One region of the Peribacillus sp. YIM B13472 genome, then DNA from elsewhere that is predicted to be linked to it. Evidence: riboswitches for the same ligand, from Rfam matches in the RefSeq annotation. Region 1 holds a riboswitch; the other holds the start of a gene.
The links. Region 1 has a riboswitch for S-adenosylmethionine ahead of metK (methionine adenosyltransferase). Riboswitches for the same ligand answer to the same signal wherever they lie in the genome.

Region 1 (4,405 bases):
CTTTCAGTACCAGCCAATTTACTAGTGTATCCGCTTAGGAAGTGGAACATTGCCTGTTCTTTGGAAAGCTTGCTGATTGGAGGCAGAACGCCTGAAGCATCAGCTGTCAAGAAAATGATTGTATTTGGGTGTCCTGCAATACTTGGGTTCACGATGTTATCGATCGCTTGCATTTGGTAAGCAGCACGAGTGTTTTCAGTCAATGAACTGTCATCATAGTTCGCTTCACGTGTATCCGGATCAACAACAACATTTTCCAGTACGGCACCGAAACGGATCGCATCGAAAATTTGCGGTTCTTTTTCACGTGAAAGGTTGATCGTTTTAGCATAGCAGCCGCCTTCGATGTTGAATACGCCGTTAGAAGACCAGCCGTGCTCGTCATCGCCAATCAGTTTACGGCTAGTGTCTGCAGACAATGTCGTTTTGCCTGTACCGGACAGTCCGAAGAATAAAGCGACGTCCCCTTCACGTCCTACGTTAGCAGAGCAATGCATTGGAAGGATTCCAGCCTCTGGAAGTAAGTAGTTCATGATCGAGAAGATCGATTTTTTCATTTCTCCTGCATATTCCGTTCCGCCGATCAAGATTGTACGGCGTTCAAATGAAACGATGATGAAAGTTTCGGATGCAGTTCCATCAACTTCCGGGTCTGCTTTGAAGTTAGGTGCAGAAAGGATTGTGAATTCAGCTTCGTGACCTCTCAGTTCCTCTTCGTTTGGACGGATGAACAAAGTATGGGCGAAAAGGTTATGCCAAGCATATTCATTAACAACACGGATAGGAAGACGTGATGATTCGTCTGCACCAGCGAAACCTTTAAAAACAAAAATCTCTTCTTTTGCTTTTAGGTAGTCAACTACTTTATTATATAGTTTATTGAACACATCTTCGGAAATTGGCTGGTTCACTGAACCCCAATCGACTTTATCTTTAACTGATGCTTCTTCCACGATATATTTATCTTTAGGTGAACGACCTGTATATTTGCCAGTTTCAGCTTTTACCGCACCGGTAGATGTTAGAACGCCTTCATTTCTGCTTAATACTTTTTCGACCAATTGAGGAACTGAAAGTTGAGTTTGCACATTGTTTCCTGTTAATAATTGGTGTAACTCATTAGAAACGTCTACAGAATTCATATATGAGGTACCTTCCTTTGTTTAAGTTTTTAGATTACAATTAGTATAACACATTCATTTAATTAGTCTATACTATTTATTTTAATTTGTGATTATTTTCAGTTGGTCGCGTTAATCATTTTAATCCGGCAGGAACCGATTCAGGATTATCGCATAAACTTTCATGAAGAAAATTTTATTTTAATAGGAAGTAAGTAAACAATATATGTCTAAAGGGAAAGTCAGGATGTCGTTTCTTTTCGGATGCTCATTCCTTTATTATTAATGGCAATTTACAGCATTTCTATTCGTGTTTTGCATTGTAAACCCTTCTAGGACGTTGTATCAACATGTTTTTTCAAATGAACGCCATTCTGGGTGGAAATGTTCTTTTTAGAAAAGCATTGACAAGTTCCTGCCAGATACGATAATATCTTAAATTGTACGGATTCTCTTATCCCGAGTTGGTGGAGGGACAGGCCCTTTGAAACCCAGCAACCTGCCATATTGAACTTGACTCCAAGATCGATCGCCGAAAATAAAGCGAAGGTCTTCAAGGAATAGTGGTGATGGTGCTAACCTGAGCAAGGTAAAAAACCCTTGAACGATAAGAGTGAAAGGATAGAAGACAGAATGTTAAACCTTTCCTCATTTGCCAGGGAAGGTTTTTGTGTTTTTTTAAGTAATTCTGTGTCTATAGTTGAAACTAATGAGGGAAACGAGTTCCGTAAAAATCAGGCTTTTGCCTGCAACATACTAACTTCCAAGGAGGAAATATGATGTCAAAGAAACGTCTATTTACTTCTGAATCTGTTACAGAGGGCCATCCGGACAAAATTTGTGACCAGATTTCAGATTCCATTTTAGATGCTATCCTAGCTAAGGATGCAAATGCACGTGTTGCGTGTGAAACTAGCGTAACTACAGGTCTTGTACTTGTTGCTGGTGAAATTACAACGTCCGCTTACGTGGATATTCCGCGTATCGTTCGTGATACGATTAAAGGAATTGGCTACACACGTGCGAAATACGGTTTCGATGCTGAAACTTGTGCCGTGTTAAGTTCCATTGATGAGCAGTCTGCCGATATCGCAGCTGGTGTCGACAAAGCATTGGAAGCTCGTGAAGGAAACATGTCAGAGGAAGAAATCGATGCAATCGGTGCAGGGGACCAAGGTCTTATGTTCGGATTTGCTTGTAATGAAACAGAAGAGCTTATGCCGCTTCCGATTTCATTGGCGCATAAACTTTCATTCCGCTTGGCTCAAGTTCGTAAAGATGAAACTCTTGCTTACCTACGCCCTGATGGTAAAACACAGGTAACTGTGGAATATGATGAAAATAACGTTCCTGTACGTGTAGATACGATCGTTATCTCTACACAACATGATGCAGAAATTACGCTTGAACAAATTCAAGCCGATCTAAAAGAACATGTGATCAAAGCAGTCGTTCCAGCTGAATTGATCGATGCCGATACTAAGTACTTCATCAACCCGACTGGCCGTTTCGTAATTGGCGGACCTCAAGGGGATGCTGGTCTTACTGGACGTAAAATCATCGTTGATACTTACGGCGGTTACGCTCGTCACGGCGGCGGTGCATTCTCTGGTAAGGATGCTACTAAAGTTGACCGTTCTGCTGCATACGCTGCTCGTTACGTTGCGAAAAACATCGTGGCAGCCGGCCTTGCCGACAAAGCGGAAGTTCAACTGGCATACGCAATTGGTGTGGCAGAGCCTGTATCTATCTCAATTGATACGTTCGGAACTGGTACAGTTAGCGAAGAAGTCCTTGTTGACCTAGTTCGCGCTAACTTCGACCTTCGTCCAGCAGGTATCATCAAAATGCTTGACCTTCGTCGCCCGATCTACAAACAAACAGCTGCCTACGGACACTTTGGCCGTACAGATGTCGATCTTCCATGGGAACGCACGGACAAAGCAGAAACATTAAAAGCACAAGCGTAATCCATATAGAAAAAGGTGTCCCGCAATTAGCGAGGCACCTTTTTTTATGGATTAATTTTGCCTTCAGCGGGAATAATTCAAGAAATCCCAAAGAAATTCAAGTTACGTGCAATACGCCGTGAGTCAGGGCGTTTACAAGTTTGTTTGGGTCAACTACTCGTGAGTTCGAGCGGTTTACTCGTGAATTTGTAGCATTTACTCGTGAGTTGAGCAATTTACTCGTGAGTTCGAGCCGTTTACTCGTGAATATGTAGCATTTACTCGTGAGTTCGAGCCGTTTACTCGTGAATTTGTAGCAATTACTCGTGAATTCGAGCCGTTTACTCGTGAGTTTGCAGCATTTACTTGTGAGTTCGAGCGGTTTACTCGTGAATTTGTAGCAATTACTCGTGAATTCGAGCCGTTTACTCGTGAATTAGAGCAATTTACTCGTAAGTTCGAGCAATTTACTCGTGAATTAGTGCAATTACTCGTGAGTTTGGAACGTTTACTCGTGAGTTTCAGTGCAATACTCATAACTTTCAGTCAATTACACGTGAGTTACTTTATTCGTTCCGCCGTTTTATAGTATTGGCCTTTTTCGGCGTATTCACGTACGATGCGTTCCATATCCTGGCGATCTTCTTCGTTAATTTCGCGAATGACTTTAGCTGGACGTCCGAATGCCAACATGTTCGGTGGAATGACTTTACCTTGGGGAACGAGACTGCCGGCACCGATGAATGCACCTTCGCCGATTTCGGCTTCATCAAGTACGATCGATCCCATGCCGATCAAAGCTCCTTTGCGGATTTTACAGCTATGTAAAATGACCTGATGGCCAATGGTCACTTCATCCTCGATGATCAATGGATTATTTGGGCTTTGGTGCAGGACGCTGTTATCCTGTATACTGACTTTTTTCCCGATGATGGTTGGGGATACATCACCGCGAATGACGGAATTGAACCAAATGGATGTTTCGTCGCCGATTTTGACATCACCTGTCACTACAGCATTTTCGGCAATATAAGCGCTTTCAGCGATTTCAGGTTCTTTGCCTTTATACGGATAAATAATCATTTTCAATCATTTCCTTTCCGAAGTGAATATTTTTATGTATTATTTTAATATACCGTATGCAAATATACTTGGCTATTTATAATAGCAATGTACAACTTGTTAGATTTCTTTTTTGTCGAAAATCACGAATATGGTTATAATTTATATATATTATTTTGACTATCATGGATCGTATACAACAAGTGAAAAGTGAAAGGGGGATTTCGAATGTGGAAATGGGAGACAGAAGGAGACGCAAAGGGCGTCATTGTC
Region 2 (4,405 bases), on a different contig from region 1:
TTATCGACTGATTCAGACCGAGCATGACTCCTGATGATTCAGGCTCAAGGGTTGCTAAATGATATTGCTGTGTCGGCCCTGATGACCATGCTGCGAACGACCATAATGTAAGGATTGTCAAAACGCCCAACAATGAATTCGTAACGATGGATAACATGATGATCATCACAATATGCAGCGCCATACCGCCAATTAGTGTATATGATACACCCCATCGATCCGTACTATATCCGCCAAACTTTGATCCGATCAGGCTTGCGATACCGAATATAAGCAAAGCCGTGCTAAGTAGAGAGTCACTTATCCCCGATACGGATAGCAGGTAAGGGGATAGATAGGTATAAGCTATCGAGTATCCGCCAAGCCAGAAAAAGGTTATCGATAATCCAAGGGCAACTTTCCTTTTTTTAAGAAGGGCCAGCTGCTGGAGAAGTGGTACTGGTTTATCCCCTTTGATAGGAGGAATGGTAAAGAATAAAACGATCATGGCAATCAGGCCGAATAGGGCGATTCCGCCAAAGACGGATTTCCACCCGAATGCATCCGTCATGATTCTTCCGAGAGGTACGCCAATGATAAGGGAAGCTGTAAACCCCATGACAACTGTCGCAATAGAACTTGCTTGTTTATCTGGCGGAGCAAGCTTAGCGGCAATATTCAGAGCGGTGACTACAACCAATCCTGCACCAAGTGCCATGATTATGCGTGCAAATAGAAACGGTCCAAAGCCTGGTAATAGAAAGGCAAGCAGATTGGCCACTACAAATAGTCCAAGGGAATACAACATTAATTTTCGTCTGTCTAAACTTGCTGTCAAGGCCATAAGAATGGGTGTGCCGATTGCGTAGACAAGGGAGAAAATTGTAATGAGCTGTCCTGCGGCAGCGAGGGTCACTCCAAGAGAATGCGCAATCTTATCCAAAATCCCGGATATGATGAATTCGGATGTTCCTACTAAAAAACTGATAATCGCCAACATGTAAATTTTCCATGTATTAAGCAAAATAGATTCACTCCTCATTAATGATCAATTTTATATAAAGACATATCGCAATATGTTGATATGTATGGATAAAAAAATAAACATATCGCGAAATATCGAACTGTTAGGAAAAAAATGAACCCAACCCTCTAAGGTACGGATCAGGTTCACTTTCATACTTCTTCTTTCAAGAAATCAGTAATTTTTGAGATGGCATCTTCATCTCGTTTGTAATACGTAAACTTTCCTATCCGCTCCGTTTTAATCAATCCTGCTCTAAGGAGCATCGAGAGGTATTGAGAGGCCGTGGATTGGGTCATGTTTAATTTTTCCGTAATCTGACTTACACAAACGCCGGTTTCCTTCATATCTATTCCCTCATGAGGGGTGAAGTGGAGTTCAGGCGCTTTGAGCCATTGTAAGATTTGCAACCTGGATTCGTTGGATAATGCTTTAAATATCTCGATTGTTTTCATACATTTCATTATATCGAGAATTATCGATATGTCAAATGATTAATAAAAAAAAATCATTCCCATACTTCTTTTGCTACATCAGCGACGAATTTCAGCTTTTCCCATTGCTGTTCTTCGGTCAGCTTGTTGCCGTGATGGGTGGAGGCGAAGCCGCATTGCGGGCTTAAACATAATTGTTCGAGAGGAACGAAGTGCGAGGCTTCTTTAATGCGTGCCTTAACAGCTTCCTTGTCTTCGATTTCTCCATTTTTTGAAGTGACGACACCCAGTACGACCCGTGCACCGCCATTTGGAATGTATTCCAGTGGTTTGAAATCCCCTGAGCGTTGATCGTCATATTCCAAGAAGAATCCATCCACTTTTTCTTTTGCCAATAATGTTGGGGCGATACGGGCATAGCTTCCTTCAAACGCCCAAGTCGACTGGTAGTTTCCACGACACAGGTGGGTAGTGACGACAAGGTCCTCTGGTTTGCCTTCCAATGCGCCATTAATTACACGAAGTGCAAGATCGATTAACTGTTCCCTCGTATATTTTCCATCTTTGAACTGGAAATCTGGAGCTGAAAGCCTGGCAATATATACATCATCCAATTGAAGATAACGCACACCTGCTTCATAAAAGGCCTTCAAAGCATGCTGATACGCTTTGATGATATCATTAGCATAGTCTTCAATATCAGGGTAGATGTCTTCATTATGAATGCCTACAGCAAATAATTGATTCGGACTGGGAATCGTTTGCTTGGCAACGGCACGTCCGTTCACGATTTTGTTCAATTCAATGAAATCACGAATGAAGGGATGTTCGGGATTGAATGAAACCTTCCCGGTATTGCGAACGTTATATCTCTCTGTTTCCACACCATCGAATGTGAGACCTTTTTCAGTAACATATCCCTCGATGCCATTTAAATGTTCGAGGAAGTCAAAGTGCCACCATGTTCGTCTGAACTCACCATCCGTCACTGCCTCTAATCCAACTTCAATTTGTTTATTGACAATCCGATTGATTTCTTCGGTTTCAACTTCACGAAGCCGCTCTGCTGAAATGGTACCTTCCTTAAATTGCTTTCTGGCAATATGTAAACGTTCTGGTCTTAATAAACTTCCTACGTGATCGGCCCTGAATGGTGCTTTCGTTAATGTGATTGACATGTTGCATTCCTTCTTTCCTTTTAAAAATAAAAAACCTCTTCTTGAAAATAAGAAGAGGTGTTGGCAGCAAAGCGATATACTCTTCTTATCTTCAAGTTTTTACACTTCTGGAATTAGCACAGTACATAAATAGTCTGTTGCTGAGGCATCAAAGGGCCAGTCCCTCCACCTCTCTGGATAAGAGTTGTCTATTAAATTAATTATGACTATACAGGTAGTTTTTATAAAGGTCAAGTGTTGAAGGTGGAAGATTTAGAATATACCGATTATTAATATGGGTTGAAATGTTAACTACATCAGGGAACCCGGCATATGCTATAACCGACGTTCAGTAGGAGCGGCAGGAGGGGAATGCAAGGGTGAGTACATTCAGTCCATTCAAAAATGGCATACCGATAACGGTAACTGCAGCCATGATAGAGAAAATCTTAAGAATGAAATCATATGGTCAAGATATTAAAGTCGAGATTACGCCAAAGCATATAGTGCTTTCCGGAACGATGGAAGTGAAGAAAATGATGTTTAAGAAAAACGTAGCTTTCCGGATTACATTAAAACCGGTTCATGTGGAAAAAAGAACGATTTTATTTGAATTAGTGGAAATGGAACCAATTGACAGGAATTTCATCAACCAAAGGATATTTAACAGACCGCCATTTTTTGAATTTGAAAAAAGAACGATCAAAATGAATGTTAATGCTTGGAACATCGTGAGAAAAATTCCCGTTGGCACAATTAAATCGTATGAACTCGTCGAAGGCGCATTGAAAATGAAACTTACTTTATGATGGAGGTTACATACATCCTTAGCCGAAAACTATAAAGGGTGTGCCATGTATGATAGTGTTATGGTGACATTGGTCATGAAAAAATGTGTTTGATAAATCAAGCTCTTTAAAATATACTAAATGACTTGAAGTTTTGAGTTTTTCTGGGAATGAGGAGGATAATGATGGATCAGAAGATTTTGCCTGCGTCAGCAAGCATGAAGGATTTCGAAAGATTTTTAGAAAGTTCCTATGAAATAGGTGTGTTTCTTGATTTGCATATATCACAATTGAAAAACGTAAGTATGATGGCAAAGCAGCATAATAAGAAAATGATTTATCATGTCGATTTGATCCATGGCATAAGAAGTGATGAGTACGCGACAGAATTCATTTGTCAGGAATATAATCCATATGGGCTGATTTCGACTAAATCAAGCGTTATATTGAAGGCGAAGCAAAAGGGGGTCATTGCCATCCAGCGAATCTTTTTAATAGATTCACATGCGCTTGAGAAAAGTTATAAGCTGGTGCAGAAAACCAAGCCGGATTATATCGAAGTATTGCCGGGCGCTATGCCATGGATGATAAAAGAAGTGAAGGAACGATTGCAGACACCGATTTTTGCAGGCGGCCTCATACGTACTTCGGATGAAGTCCTGAACGCCCTTGATGCAGGAGCATCGTCAATTACCACTTCCAAAACTGAATTATGGGATATCGTTTAATAGGGGAACTAAAAAAATACAGAAAAATAGGATTAATTTTTCACAAAATATTGACAGCGTTTTCATAAACTAGTATATTTTACAGTACAAGTTAATATATGTGACGGAGACTAGGAGATTCACAACAGATCTATTCATAATTTTTTTTATGAAGATAGTTCTGCTGTGGGTCTCCTTTTATTTGTTGGCAAGGTTTAAAAATTTATCAGGGGAGGGGTTTTATTCATGACTCCATTTTGGGGAGAAGTGTTAGGTACGATGATATTAGTTTTATTCGGAGCGGGCATTGGGGCTG

Region 2: another riboswitch for S-adenosylmethionine. It lies ahead of ACFX4I_RS21975 (5-methyltetrahydropteroyltriglutamate--homocysteine S-methyltransferase); the one in region 1 lies ahead of metK (methionine adenosyltransferase).

Annotation. Positions count from the first base shown of each region.
Region 1 covers NZ_JBHZPG010000021.1:31,633-36,037, forward strand. Annotated here, with positions in the region: gene pckA (phosphoenolpyruvate carboxykinase (ATP)) at 1-1,142, opposite strand, end outside; SAM riboswitch class I at 1,573-1,735, shown strand; gene metK (methionine adenosyltransferase) at 1,898-3,091, shown strand; gene ACFX4I_RS16435 (gamma carbonic anhydrase) at 3,632-4,150, opposite strand; gene ACFX4I_RS16440 (alpha/beta hydrolase) at 4,361-4,405, shown strand, end outside.
Region 2 covers NZ_JBHZPG010000037.1:30,983-35,387, forward strand. Annotated here, with positions in the region: gene ACFX4I_RS21965 (MFS transporter) at 1-1,003, opposite strand, end outside; gene ACFX4I_RS21970 (ArsR/SmtB family transcription factor) at 1,156-1,458, opposite strand; gene ACFX4I_RS21975 (5-methyltetrahydropteroyltriglutamate--homocysteine S-methyltransferase) at 1,512-2,615, opposite strand; SAM riboswitch class I at 2,698-2,799, opposite strand; gene ACFX4I_RS21980 (hypothetical protein) at 2,975-3,403, shown strand; gene ACFX4I_RS21985 (glycerol-3-phosphate responsive antiterminator) at 3,568-4,110, shown strand; gene ACFX4I_RS21990 (MIP/aquaporin family protein) at 4,336-4,405, shown strand, end outside.